DNA from 2 places in the Streptomyces sp. NPDC090022 genome. Region 2 is predicted to be linked to the other one. Evidence: riboswitches for the same ligand, from Rfam matches in the RefSeq annotation. Region 2 holds a riboswitch; the other holds the start of a gene.
The links. Region 2 has a riboswitch for S-adenosylmethionine ahead of ACIPXB_RS12105 (aminotransferase class V-fold PLP-dependent enzyme). Riboswitches for the same ligand answer to the same signal wherever they lie in the genome.
Positions count from the first base shown of each region.

Region 1 (7,150 bases), on a different contig from region 2:
CTGACCCCGGTCCGCTACTACCAGCTGCTCAACGCGCTGATGGACGACCCGCGCGCCCTCGCGCACGCCCCCGGCACGGTGAACCGCCTGCGCCGCATCCGCGAGGCCCAGCGCGCCCGCCGGTAGCGGTGCGCCCGCCGGGCCCGTCCCGGCCCCTCGCCGAAGGCCGGCCTCCGGCGCGGCCCGGGTGGGCCCCGGTCCTTCTGCCAAGGGCTGGGCGGGTGGCGGGCGGCGCCGGTAGGGTCGTAGCCATGGGGAGCAGCCATCCGCACGACCTGCCGAACCATCTGCCGGTGCCCGCCACCGCCGCGGGACGCGAGGGACTCCAGGCCCTCTTCCGCGCACCACGCCGTTCCGTGGTGGCGCTCGACTTCGACGGCACCCTCGCCGACATCGTCCCCGACCCCGACCAGGCCCGCGCCCACCCCGACGCCGTCCCCGCCCTGTCCGCGCTCGCGCCGCGGGTGGCGGCCGTCGCCGTGGTCACCGGCCGGCCGGCCGGGGTCGCCGTCCGCTACGGCGGCTTCGCGGGCGTGCCGGGCCTGGAACACCTGGTGGTCCTCGGCCACTACGGGGCCGAGCGGTGGGACGCGGTCAGCGGCATCGTCCACACCCCCGCCGAACACCCGGGCGTCGCCGCCGTGCGCGCCGAACTGCCCGGGTTCCTGGACTCCATCGGCGCGTGGCGGGGCACCTGGATCGAGGAGAAGGGCCGGGCGCTGGCCGTCCACACGCGCCGCGCCGAGGACCCGGCAGCCGCCTTCGAGGCGCTGCGGGAGCCCCTCTCCGAGCTGGCGCAGGCCCACGGGCTCATCGTGGAGCCCGGCCGGGCCGTCCTCGAACTGCGCCCGCCGGGCATGGACAAGGGCGTCGCGCTCACCGAGTACCTGGACGAGACCGGCGCCGGGGCCGTCCTGTACGCGGGCGACGACCTCGGCGACCTCGCCGCCTACGCGGCGGTCGAGAAGCGCCGTACGGACGGCCTGCCCGGCCTCCTGGTGTGCAGCGGCTCCGCGGAGGTCCCGGAACTGGCCGCCCGCGCCGACCTGGTGCTGTCGGGCCCGGGCGAAGTGGCGTCGTTCCTCGCCGCCCTCGCCGAGGAACTGCGCACCCGCGACGGCGACCCGGCCTAGGCAACCGGGGCCAGGGCCGGACAGACCTGCGCCGGACCGGCCCTAGCCCCGGCGCGGGCCGCTCTCGCGGACGTCCGCCAGCTGGGACCGGAACCACGCGGCCGGCGGGAGGGACGTCGCCTTCTCCGCCAGGCGGCGGGTGCGGGCCGTGCGTTCCTCCTCCGGCATCGACAGGGCGTCGTGCAGGGCGTCCGCCGTTTCCGAGATGTCGTACGGGTTCACCGTCAACGCGTCGGCGCGCAGTTCCTCGTACGCCCCCGCGCCCCGCGACAGCACCAGCGCGCAGCCCGCGTCCGAGACCACCGGGATCTCCTTGGCCACCAGGTTCATGCCGTCGGCCACCGGGTTGATCAGGGCCACGTCCGCCAGCCGGTACGCCGCCAGCGAGCGTGCGAAGTCGTCCTTGACGTAGAGGTGCACCGGATGCCAGTCCTCCGTCGCGAACTCGGCGTTGATCTCCTCGGCCAGCTCGCCCACCCGCGCCGTGTAGTCGCGGTAGACCTGCAGGTCCTGCCGCGAGGGGTACGCGAAGACGAAGTGGACGACCTGCCCCCGCCACTGCGGGTAGACCTCCAGCAGCTCCCGGAACGCGAGCAGCCCGCGCACCACGTTCTTCGACAGCTCCGTGCGGTCCACGCGCACGATCGTGCGGCAGCCGCCCGCCTCCGCCCGCAGGGCCGCCAGGCGCTCGTCGACCTCCGGCCGGCCGGCCAGCGCCCGCAGGTCCTCGCCGTCCACACCCAGCGGGTACGCCACCACGTCCGCCCGCTTGTGGCGCGGCGCCGAGCGCCGCACCTGCGTGACGTACCGCTCCTGCGGGCCGGCGGAGAAGTGCGGGTCGGCGATCCCGGTGGCGTCGTCGAGGTGGCACGCGGCCAGGAACCGGTTCGCCCATCCCCAGGTGTGGAAACCGACGACGTCCGCGCCGAGCATGCCCCACAGCAGCTCGGCGCGGATCTCGTCGGGCAGCATGTCCAGCTGGTCGGCCGAGGCCCACGGGGTGTGCGAGAAGTGGCCGATCCGCAGGTCGGGGCGCAGGGTGCGGAGCTGGTTGGGGACCAGGGCCAGGTGGTAGTCCTGCACGAGCACGGCCGCGCCCTCGGCCGCCTCCTCGGCCAGCGCCTCGGCGAAGGCCCGGTTGTAGGCGACGTAGGAGTCCCACCGGTGCCGGAAGGCGGTGTCGAAGACCGGCTCGCGCGGGATGTCGAACAGGCCGTGGTGGGTGAACCACAGCACCGAGTTCGCGATGCCGTTGTACGCGTCGTGGTAGACGGCGGGATCGATGTCCAGCATCCGGACGCCTGGTTCGGAAACGCCCCGGCGGACCGCCTCGCGGTCGGCGTCGGAGAGGGCCGCGCAGATCCACAGCGCCTCCGGCTGCTCCGCGAGGGCGGCGGAGAGACCGGAGACGAGACCGCCGCCGCCGCGCCGGGCGTCGAGGGTGCCGTCGGGGGCGAGGGCGTACGTGAGCGGGCCGCGGTTGGCGGCGACGAGTACCTGGGAAGCCATGCGGCCAACCTAGCCGGGGCCGCTCCCGCTCAAACGTCCGTACCGCAGCCCGCGCCGCGGCGAGACCAACGCCACTCCCGGCCGGTCGGCCGCGGGGTCAGGGGGGTCACGGGGGTCAGGGGGGTCCGCGACGTCGCCCGCGCTCACGCCACGCGGTGCGGCGCGTACTCCTCGATGTCGAGCATCGGCGGCCGCTCCTGCGTGTCCACCGGGTACGTGTGCGGTACGAAGCCCTCCGGTCCGCGCTCGAACTGCGTCAGCTCCGGCCGTACGGCGGGGTACCCCCGGCGCTGGCCGGGGGAGTGCCCGGGCGAGAGCCGCAGCTGCGCCGTGCGGTAGATCGCGGCCGCCATCCGGCCCAGCGCCAGGCCGTCCTGGTGCCGGTGCAGCCGTACGCCCACGTCCACCTGGGCCAGGGCGTCCAGGCCCACCGTGTGCAGGGCGTCGACCAGCAGGCCCAGCTCCACGCCGTAGCCGACGGGGAAGGGCAGCCGCTCCAGCAGGGAGCGGCGCACGGCGTACTCGCCGCCCAGCGGCTGGACGAAGCCGGCCAGCCGCGGCCAGTGCAGGTTCAGCAGCGGGCGCGCGACCAGCTCGGTCACCCGGCCGCCCTGCTCGCCCCGGCCGGGGGTCGTGCCGGGTCCCGCGCCGAGCGGGCGGTCGTACATCGCCTTGACGAACTGCACGTCCGGCTCGGTCAGCAGCGGGCCCACGATCCCCGACACGAACACCGACGAGAAGTCGCGCAGGTCGGCGTCGACGAAGCAGACGATGTCGCCGCTCGTCACCAGCAGCGAGCGCCACAGCACCTCGCCCTTGCCCGGCAGCGCCGGGATCCGCGGCAGTATCGCGTCGCGGTGCACCACCCGGGCGCCGGCCGCGGCGGCCACCTTCGCGGTGCCGTCGCTCGAGCCCGAGTCGACCACCACCAGCTCGTCCACCAGAGGGAAGGGCAGTGCCTCGATGAGGTCCCGCCGGATCGTCTCCACGATCGCCCCGACCGTGGCCTCCTCGTCCAGCGCGGGCAGCACCACGCTGACCGTCGTCCCGGCTGCCCGTTTCGCGGAAACCAGCTGGTCGAGCGGTCGGTCGGCGGCGGCCCAGGAGCGGTCGGCCAGCCAGCGCTCCACCTCTTCCAGCACCTTCAGCACTCCCCGGTGTGATCCATCTCGCGGATCGGACGGCTGTCTCAACGGCCCGACCCTTCAGTTACAGTCTTGAACAACGCGAAGGACCCTCGCACGTCGGGGGCCCTCGTGCACAAACGCCCGGACCCGCGCCTAGGAGCGCGACGCCCGGTGCCATACCGCTCATCCAGAGGGGCAGAGGGAAACGGCCCGTTGAAGCCCCGGCAACCCTCCAGTCGGTTCTCGCGACTGCGTACGCAACACGCAGCGAGGTCCCCGGCTAGGGAAGGTGCCAAATCCGTCTCGTGGCGAAGTGCGTCACGAGGAAGATGAGGAGAAAGGGCCTCGCCGTCATGGCTGCACAGACCGCCGGAACCACCACCACCGTCGACCTCGGTCCCGCGACCGCGCTCTCCTGTCGCGAATGCGGTACCCGTTTCGAGCTCGGCCCCATTTTCGCCTGTGCCGAGTGCTTCGGTCCGCTGGAAGTGGCCTACGAGCTCCCGGCCGGTGACCCCGAGGCGCTGCGCGCCGCGATCGAGGCGGGCCCGAACAACATCTGGCGTTACGCGCCGCTGCTGCCCGTCCCCGCCGACGTGGCCGGCAAGCCCAGCCTGAACCCCGGCTTCACCAAGCTCGTCGACGCCGAGAACCTGGCCAAGGAGCTCGGCGTCACCGGCAAGCTCTACGTCAAGGACGACTCCGGCAACCCGACGCACTCCTTCAAGGACCGTGTCGTGGCCATCGCCGTCGAGGCCGCCCGCGCCTTCGGCTTCACCACCCTGTCCTGCTCCTCCACCGGCAACCTGGCCGGCGCCGTCGGCGCCGCCGCCGCCCGCGCCGGTTTCCGCTCCTGCGTGTTCATCCCGCACGACCTGGAGCAGGGCAAGGTCGTCATGGCCGGGGTCTACGGCGGTGACCTGGTCGGCATCGAGGGCAACTACGACGACGTCAACCGCTTCTGCTCCGAGCTCATCGGCGACCCGCTGGGCGAGGGCTGGGGCTTCGTCAACGTCAACCTGCGGCCGTACTACGGCGAGGGCTCCAAGACCCTCGCGTACGAGATCTGCGAGCAGCTCGGCTGGCGGCTGCCCGACCAGATCGTCGTCCCGATCGCGTCCGGCTCGCAGCTGACGAAGATCGACAAGGGGCTGCAGGAGCTCATCAAGCTGGGCCTGGTCGAGGACAAGCCGTACAAGATCTTCGGCGCCCAGGCCGAGGGCTGCTCCCCGGTGTCCACTGCCTTCAAGGCCGGCCAGGACGTGGTCCGCCCGCAGAAGCCGAACACCATCGCCAAGTCGCTGGCCATCGGCAACCCGGCCGACGGCCCCTACGTCCTGGACATCGCGCGCCGCACCGGCGGCTTCGTCGAGGACGTCACCGACGAGCAGGTGGTCGAGGCCATCAAGATCCTCGCGCGGGCCGAGGGCATCTTCGCGGAGACCGCCGGCGGAGTGACCGTCGGCGTGACGAAGAAGCTCATCGAGAACGGTGTCCTGGACCCGTCGTTGACCACCGTGATCCTGAACACCGGTGACGGCCTCAAGACCCTGGAGGCGGTCGCCGCCGACAGCGGCCAGACCGCCACCATCCGCCCGAGCCTGGACGCGTTCCGCGCCGCCGGCCTGGCCTGATCCCCCTCTCCTCTCTCTCCTGCACCACGGAAAGGCGGTAGCGCCATGAGCGTCAACGTCCGTATCCCCACCATCCTGCGCACGTACACCGGCGGCCGGGCCGAGGTCCCCGCCGAGGGCACGACCCTGGCCGAGGTCATCGAGTCCCTGGAGAAGAACCACCCGGGCATCGCCGCGCGCGTCCTGGACGACCAGGGCAAACTGCGCCGGTTCGTGAATGTCTACGTCAACGACGACGACGTGCGCTTCGAGGGCGGTCTGCAGACGGCGACGCCGGACGGCGCGGGCGTTTCGATCATCCCCGCGGTGGCCGGCGGCTGCTGACACGCGCAAGCATCTGAATTGCCCCTTCCGCAAAAGCGGAGGGGGCAATTCTGCTTGCTTGGGCGCGGTAGAGTTGGGGAAGTCCCACGCCCTGTTCTTGCCCGCCGCATATGGCGGCGCCGCGGCATGGTCGACATTGGGTCAATGTGCGCGCGCGGTATGGGGCTTTGGCGCGATATGCCGGGTCCGAGTTGCCCTGGAATATGCCAACTTTTCACTGGATTTCAGCGTATCCGCGTGTCCAGAATTCTCGTCGGAATGACCTGTTGCAGACAGCACTGGTGCAGATACATTCAGCCGCGGTCGAGGCGTTCCGGCGCAAGTTCTGACCCGGGACCGCGAAGTGCGGTCCTGCGCAAGGGCCAGTAATAGGGGAGTTAGGCATGGCTCAGGGCACCGTCAAGTGGTTCAACGCGGAGAAGGGCTACGGCTTCATCGCGGTCGACGGTGGTGCGGATGTGTTCGTCCACTACAGCGCGATCCAGATGGACGGGTACCGCACCCTTGAAGAGGGTCAGCGGGTCGAGTTCGAGATCTCGCAGGGCCAGAAGGGTCCGCAGGCGGACATGGTCAAGCTCGCCATCGGCTAGTCCCGGCGCGATCGACCACCACCGGCAACGTACGAGGGGCCCGCATCCCGGAGGGGGGTGCGGGCCCTTCGCATGCCCGGGCACCGCCGGGGCGGCCGGGTCCGTTTCCCGGGAGCCGCTTGCACTCGAGGGGGGCGAGTGCTAATCATTGGCGTTAGCACTCTCCGGGGGAGAGTGATAAAGACGAGGACCGGGTCGGTGAGGCCCGCAGGCCCGGCGGGAAGGAACCGCGGGGCAGGCAGGCCGTCCGTCGCGGGCGCCACACGGTCCGAAGGCAATCCTTCCCCAAGCTCTCAACTGCGTTCGAGCAGGGGAGACCCCATCCGTCCGGGAGGACCACTTCACATGGCCAAGATCATCGCGTTCGACGAGGAGGCCCGGCGCGGTCTCGAGCGCGGCATGAACCAGCTCGCCGACGCCGTCAAGGTCACCCTTGGCCCCAAGGGCCGCAACGTCGTCCTTGAGAAGAAGTGGGGCGCCCCCACGATCACCAACGATGGTGTGTCCATCGCCAAGGAGATCGAGCTGGAGGACCCGTACGAGAAGATCGGCGCCGAGCTGGTCAAGGAAGTCGCCAAGAAGACGGACGACGTCGCCGGTGACGGTACGACCACCGCGACCGTCCTGGCCCAGGCGCTCGTCCGCGAGGGCCTGCGCAACGTGGCCGCCGGCGCCAACCCGATGGCTCTGAAGCGCGGCATCGAGAAGGCCGTCGAGGCCGTCTCCGGCGCCCTGCTGGAGCAGGCGAAGGATGTCGAGACCAAGGAGCAGATCGCTTCCACGGCCTCCATCTCCGCCGCCGACACCCAGATCGGCGAGCTCATCGCCGAGGC
Region 1 is NZ_JBIVFN010000017.1:52,886-60,035, reverse strand. Features, by position in the region: gene ACIPXB_RS25890 (DUF3263 domain-containing protein) at 1-126, shown strand, start outside; gene otsB (trehalose-phosphatase) at 252-1,133, shown strand; gene ACIPXB_RS25880 (trehalose-6-phosphate synthase) at 1,176-2,642, opposite strand; gene ACIPXB_RS25875 (glucosyl-3-phosphoglycerate synthase) at 2,786-3,784, opposite strand; SAM riboswitch class I at 3,950-4,105, shown strand; gene thrC (threonine synthase) at 4,099-5,403, shown strand; gene ACIPXB_RS25865 (MoaD/ThiS family protein) at 5,449-5,727, shown strand; gene ACIPXB_RS25860 (cold-shock protein) at 6,111-6,317, shown strand; gene groL (chaperonin GroEL) at 6,663-7,150, shown strand, end outside.
Region 1: it holds a riboswitch for S-adenosylmethionine, as region 2 does, so the genes downstream of both, thrC (threonine synthase) here and ACIPXB_RS12105 (aminotransferase class V-fold PLP-dependent enzyme) in region 2, are expected to answer to the same signal.

Region 2 (7,150 bases):
GCGGTCCACTGGGCCCGCACCCTGATGTCCGACGTCGAGGTCGCCGACGAGCGCCACCCGATCGCCGCTCCGCCGGAGGTCAAGGCCAAGGTCATGCAGGACTTCGCCGACGGTGCGGCGGAGTCCGCCATCGGCCGTCGTCCGCTGATCCGCAACACCATGCTCGGCGCGCTGGCCATGGTGCCGCTCGCCGGCGTCGTGCTGCTGCGCGACCTGGGCCCGCTGCCCGAGGAGAAGCTGCGCAAGACCCTGTGGGCCAAGGGCAAGCTGCTCATCAACCAGAACACGATGGAGCCGCTGCGTCCCGAGGACGTCGCCGTCGGTTCGCTGACCTTCGCCATGCCCGAGGGCCTGGACGAGCACCAGCACGACTTCCAGACGCAGATCGCCAAGGCCGCCCTGATGATCGTCCGTATCCAGCCGGAGGACATCAAGGACAAGCAGGAACTGGAGTGGTCCCACGACGGCATCGTGGCCTACTCCAAGATCTGCACCCACGTCGGCTGCCCGATCAGCCTGTACGAGCAGCAGACCCACCACGTGCTCTGCCCGTGCCACCAGTCCACCTTCGACCTCTCCGACGGCGCCCGTGTCATCTTCGGCCCGGCCGGTCACGCGCTTCCGCAGCTGCGGATCGGCGTGAACCAAGAAGGCTTCCTCGAGGCGCTCGGCGACTTCGAAGAGCCCGTCGGTCCTGCATTCTGGGAGCGCGGATGAGCACTGCCACCGATACGAAGCGCAAAGCGCCGGCCGGGGAGCGCGTAGCCGACTGGGCGGACGGCCGCCTGGGCATCTACAGCCTCGCCAAGGCCAACATGCGCAAGATCTTCCCGGACCACTGGTCCTTCATGCTGGGTGAGATCTGCCTCTACAGCTTCATCATCATCATCCTCACGGGTGTGTACCTGACGCTGTTCTTCCACCCGAGCATGAACGAGGTCGAGTACCACGGCTCGTACGTGCCGATGCAGGGCGTGCTGATGTCCGAGGCCTTCGCCTCGACGCTCGACATCAGCTTCGACGTCCGCGGTGGTCTGCTGATCCGCCAGATCCACCACTGGTCGGCCCTGATCTTCGTCGCGGCGATGATCGTGCACATGATGCGCGTCTTCTTCACCGGCGCGTTCCGCAAGCCGCGCGAGATCAACTGGATCTTCGGCTTCCTGCTGCTGGTCCTCGGCATGTTCACCGGCTTCACCGGTTACTCCCTGCCGGACGACCTGCTCTCGGGCACCGGTGTCCGCTTCATGCAGGGCGCGATCCTGTCCGTGCCGGTCGTCGGCACGTACCTGTCGTTCTTCCTGTTCGGCGGCGAGTTCCCCGGCGGCGACTTCGTCGCCCGGTTCTACTCGGTCCACATCCTGCTGCTGCCCGGCATCATGATGGGCCTGCTGGTGGCCCACCTGATCCTGGTCTTCTACCACAAGCACACCCAGTTCGCGGGCCCCGGCCGCACGAACAACAACGTCGTCGGCATGCCGCTGCTGCCGGTCTACATGGCCAAGGCCGGAGGCTTCTTCTTCCTGGTCTTCGGTGTCATCGCGGCCATCTCGGCGATCGCCTCGATCAACCCGATCTGGGCGCTCGGCCCGTACCGCCCGGACCACGTGTCCACCGGTGCGCAGCCCGACTGGTACATGGGTATGCCGGAAGGCCTCATCCGTGCCATGCCCGGCTGGGAGATCAACCTCTGGGGTCACACGCTGGTGCTCGGCGTGTTCATCCCGCTGGTCCTCTTCCCGCTGGTGCTCGGCTCGATCGCGGTGTGGCCGTTCATCGAGTCCTGGGTCACCGGCGACAAGCGCGAGCACCACATCCTGGACCGCCCGCGCAACGCCCCGACGCGTACGGCCTTCGGTGTCGCCTGGATCGCGGAGTACATCGTGCTCCTGATCGGCGGCGGCAACGACATGTTCGCGCAGTACTTCCACCTCTCGATCAACGCGATCACCTGGTTCGTCCGGATCGGCTTCTTCGTCGTCCCGGTCCTCGCGTTCATCGTCACCAAGCGGATCTGCCTCGGCCTCCAGCGCCGGGACCACGACAAGGTGCTGCACGGTCGCGAGACCGGCATCATCAAGCGTCTGCCGCACGGTGAGTTCGTCGAGATCCACGAGCCGCTGCCGCAGGGCCAGCTGCACACGCTGACCGCGCACGAGCAGTACAAGCCGCTCGAGATCGGCCCGACGGTCGACGAGAACGGTGTCGAGCGCAAGGTCGGCGCCATGGAGAAGCTCCGCGCGAAGCTCAGCAAGGGCTTCTACGCCGAGGGCAACCAGATTCCGAAGCCCACGGTGGAGGAGTACAAGGAGATCCAGAGCGGCCACGGCCACCACTGATCTCCGGCCGCCCGGTCCGGCCGAAAACTGATCGCCACGGCAAGAGCCCCGTCCAGTGTCTGGACGGGGCTCTTCGCCGTCCGTGGAGCTGGATAGGCTGGGATCCTTCCCATCGGCATCTGTGGACCCTGGAGCGGACCATGAACGTTGTGACCCCGGCAGGCGGCGACAGCGTGGCGGCCCGTTCCTGGCCGGGCCTCCTGGACGCGCTGCTCTCCGGCCGGAACCTGGCCGTGGACGACACGGCCTGGGCGATGGACAAGATCATGCGGGGTGAGGCGACGGACGCCCAGATCGCCGGTTTCCTGGTGGCCCTGCGGGCCAAGGGGGAGACGGTGGACGAGATCAACGGTCTCGTGCGCACCATGTACGAACACGCCAATCTCATCGAGGTGCCGGGCCGGACGGTGGACATCGTCGGCACCGGCGGTGACGGCGCGAAGACCGTCAACATCTCGACGATGTCGGCCGTCGTGGTCGCGGGTACGGGCGCCAAGGTGGTCAAGCACGGCAACCGGGCCGCCTCCTCGTCGAGCGGGGCCTCGGACGTGCTGGAGAAGCTCGGCGTCAACCTGGACCTGTCCCCCCAGCGGGTCGCGGCGGTCGCCGAGGAGGCGGGCATCACCATGTGCTTCGCCGTGAAGTTCCACCCGGCCCTGCGGCACGTGGCCGCCGCCCGCCGGGAGCTGGGCATCCGCACCACGTTCAACGTCCTGGGCCCGCTGACGAATCCGGCCAAGGTGCGCTCCCAGGCGACGGGTGTCGCCGACCCCCGGATGGCGCCGATCGTCGCGGGCGTGCTGGCCGAGCGCGGCTCCTCGGCGCTGGTCTTCCGCGGCGACGACGGCCTGGACGAGCTGACCACGACGGCGACCTCGCGGGTGTGGTGGGTCCGCGACGGCAAGGTCACCGAGCAGTCCTTCGACCCGCGTGACGTGGGCATCTCCCTGGTCGACGTCTCCGCCCTGGCCGGCGGGGACCCCTCGTACAACGCGGACGTGGCCCGCCGGCTGCTGGCCGGCGAGACGGGCCCGGTGCGCGACGCGGTGCTGCTGAACTCGGCGGCGGCCCTGGTGGCCCTGGACCCGGGCCCGGGCACCCTGGAGGAGCAGCTGCGGGCCGGTATCGAGCGGGCGGCCGAGTCGGTGGACTCGGGCGCGGCCAGGGCGGTCCTGGAGCGCTGGGTGAACGTCAGCAACGCGTAGCCCCCCGGAGGGTGTGACGGCGCGACGGCTCGAAACGGGTGGCCCCGGTCCAGCATGCGGACCGGGGTCTTGCCGTTCCGCGTGCGTATGGCAGGATGCTCACCAGGTCACGAGTGACAGCGTCAAGGCCCCGGCTCGCTGTCCGGCAACCCTCCTTCCGTGGCGGGGTGCCCCGGGTGATGACCAGGTCGCAGGCAGCAGGGCCTGCGGCAAGCGCGGATCCCTCGACACCAGGGGTCCTGGTCTCTCGAGGAGCGTTTTCCGTGAGCAAGCGAATGCGATAGGGCGACTCACGCCCCTTCTTCCCCCCTCGGATCCGGGCCACTTCGGCGTACCCGCGTACTCACGTGCTCACGTACCGGTGTACGGACGTACCGGCTCGACGCCCCCCCCGCGCTCCGAGGCATCCCGTACCCCGGACGGCCCCGCGCCGTACCCGCGTACGGGCGATCCGCCGAAGCCATTCAGCCCTGCCGCCGGGAGATTCCGCCATGTCCGCTGCCGCCCACGCCACCCACGCCACCCACGCCACCCACGTCACCGCCGGCACCGGCTGTGCCGAGCCGCTGCCCGTCCTCGGCCGGGACGTCACCGTGCCGCTCGTCACCGGGGGCGAGGTCACGTACGCCGCGCTCGACTACGCCGCCAGCGCCCCCGCCCTCCAGCGGGTCTGGGACGACGTCGCCGGCTACGCCCCGTACTACGGCAGCGTGCACCGGGGGGCCGGCTACCTCTCGCAGCTGTCCACCGACCTGTTCGAGGCCAGCCGCGCCACCGTCGCCGAGTTCCTCGGCTGCCGCCCCACCGACCAGGTGGTCTTCACCCGGTCCACCACGGACTCGCTGAACCTCCTGGCGCGGGCGCTCCCCGCGGACTGCCGGGTCTTCGTCTTCGAGACCGAGCACCACGCCTCCCTGCTGCCGTGGGGCGACGCGCAGGTCACGTACCTCGACGCCCCGCGGACCCCGGCGCAGGCCGTCGAGACCCTGGAGCGGGCGCTGGCCGCCCGCGCCCCCTACGGCCCCGCGCTGGTCTGTGTCACCGGTGCCAGCAATGTCACCGGTGAACTGTGGCCGGTCAAGGAACTCGCCGCCGCGGCGCACGCCCACGGCGCGCGGATCGTCCTGGACGCCGCCCAGCTCGCCCCGCACCACCCGGTCTCGGTGACCGAACTGGACGTGGACTGGGTCGCGTTCTCCGGGCACAAGCTGTACGCGCCCTTCGGCTCCGGCGTCCTGGCCGGCCGCGCCGACTGGCTCCAGCAGGCCGAGCCGTACCTGGCCGGCGGCGGCGCCTCGCGCACGGTCTCGCGCCGTACGGACGGCGGGGTCGACGTGGAGTGGCACACCACCGCGGCCCGCCACGAGGCCGGTTCGCCCAACGTCATCGGCGTCTACTCCATCGCCTCCGCCTGCAAGGCGCTCACCGAGGCCGGCTTCGACGCGCTCGTCGCCCGCGAGGAGCGGCTGATCGCCGCGGTTCGCGCCGGGCTGGCCGAGGTGCCCGAGGTCCGTGTGCTGTCCCTGTTCGGTGACGACGCGCCGCGGGTCGGCGTCATCTCCTTCGTGGTGGACGGCTGGAACAGCTCGCACTTCGCCGCCGCGCTCTCCGCCGAGTACGGCATCGGCGTCCGCGACGGCCTCTTCTGCGCCCACCCGCTGGTGCGCACGCTGCTGGGCGGCGCCCCGCAGGAGCCGGGCGAGTGCGGCGCCCCGGAGGCGGCCCCGGACGGGAGGTCGCTGAACGCCATCCGCGTCAGCTTCGGCGCGGGCACCCCGGACGAGCACGTGGAGCGGTTCGTGGGCGCGGTGAAGGAACTGGTCACGCATGGCGCCAAGTGGCAGTACCGGACCCAGGAGGGCCGCTGCGTCCCGGCCGTGTGACACACCGTCCGGGCAACGGGCCGGCCGGGACTGCTGTCCCGGCCGGGGGAGGGGCTGCCGGGGCTCTGACCGTCCCGACCGGGCCCGCCCCGGCCAGGGGCTACGCGTCGAGGCCGATCGCGAACGCCGCTTCCAGGTCGTGCTGGGAGTACGTACGGAACGCCACGTGCGTGTCGGTGGCCTCCACGCCCGGGATCTTGCTGATGCGGCCCGGGATGATGTCCGCCAGGTTCTCGTGGCGGGCCACGCGCACGAGGGCGATCAGGTCGTACGTACCGGTGACGGAGTAGACCTCGCTGACGCTGTCCAGCGCGGCGATCGACTCGGCGATCTCGGGGATGCGGTCCACGCTGGTCTTGATGAGCACGATCGCGGTGATCACGGCTGGCTGTCTCCCTCGGTGGCCGTCGCTGGTCGCTTCACTCTAGTCGTACGCCGGTAGCGCGCCCACGCCCCCAGGAATCCCAGCGAGAACCCCACCACGTGCGCCAGGTACGCCACGCCCGGCCCGCTGCCCGCGCGGTGCGCCGCCAGCCACTGCAGGGCGAACCAGGCCAGCAGCACGAGCCACGCCGGGAAGCGCAGCGGCAGGAACAGCAGGAACGGGAACAGCGTCGTCACCCGGGCACGCGGGAAGAGGCAGAGGAAGGCGCCGAGCACCGCCGAGATCGCACCCGAGGCGCCCACCAGCGTCTCCGGGGAGGCGGCGTGCGCGGCCGCGTACGCCACCAGCGCGAGGTAGCCGGTGACCACGTAGAAGCCGAGGAAGACCGTCCGGCCCATCCGCTCCTCCGCCATCGTGCCGAAGACGTAGAGGAAGAGCATGTTGCCCAGCAGGTGCAGCCAGCTGCCGTGGACGAACAGGGCGGTCAGCGGGGTGAGCAGGGTCCGCGCCTCGGGCGGGAAGAGCTCGGCCGGGACCACCCCCCAGTGGCGGAAGTACGCCGTGCCCGAGGCCAGGAGCTGCTCGCCGGTCCCGTAGGAGGGGTTCAGGCCCGAGGCCGGTCCGAGGAGGAAGACCACGCAGCAGGCGGCGATCAGCACGTGGGTCACGGTGACGCCGGCGGGTCTTACGATCATGGGACAGAGCATGGCGCACCGGGCGGAGGCGGTCAGCTCGCCTCGCCGCCGTCCCGGATCCGGGAGGGGCCCCACCCGCCATGCCCGCAGGCCGTAGGGTTACGTGCTGCCGCACCATCGAGGTTTTAATTGAACGAGCGACGAAGGAGTGAGGACGGCCGATGACGGTTCCCCTGCCGACCGCCACCACCCGGTGGCGCTGCACCTTGTGCGGCAACCTCACACGGTTCGACGTCACCCGTTCGTCGAAGGTCGTCGAGTACGTCCACCTGGACCTCGCCGGGGAGGCCAAGGTCGAGGAGTGCGAGGTGGTCAATGAGACCATCGAATCGGTGCGCTGCCGCTGGTGCGACGCGGTGGACCGGATCGAACTCGTGGACAGGCCGGGCGCGGACTCCTGACGGAGCCGGCGCCCGAAGGTAAGAAGCTGACGGTAGGGGTGACGGATCGTGGAGCCAGCAAGCGGCGCTGAGCCGGCCGACGCGGCCGGCGACGCCGCCGAGGTGCTCGACCGCCCGCTGCCCGAAGGCGTACGGCGCCGGGTCGTCGCGCTCGTCTCGGACGCGTTCGGCGGGCTGACCGTCGCCGATCTGCCGTCGCAGCTGCGCCAGTACGCCCGGTTCACGCCCACCCGGCGGGCCAA
Region 2 is NZ_JBIVFN010000004.1:367,840-374,989, reverse strand. Features, by position in the region: gene ACIPXB_RS12120 (Rieske 2Fe-2S domain-containing protein) at 1-717, shown strand, start outside; gene ACIPXB_RS12115 (cytochrome bc complex cytochrome b subunit) at 714-2,339, shown strand; gene trpD (anthranilate phosphoribosyltransferase) at 2,480-3,544, shown strand; SAM riboswitch class IV at 3,650-3,766, shown strand; gene ACIPXB_RS12105 (aminotransferase class V-fold PLP-dependent enzyme) at 4,036-5,427, shown strand; gene ACIPXB_RS12100 (Lrp/AsnC family transcriptional regulator) at 5,528-5,809, opposite strand; gene ACIPXB_RS12095 (rhomboid family intramembrane serine protease) at 5,806-6,507, opposite strand; gene ACIPXB_RS12090 (hypothetical protein) at 6,669-6,908, shown strand; gene ACIPXB_RS12085 (NYN domain-containing protein) at 6,954-7,150, shown strand, end outside.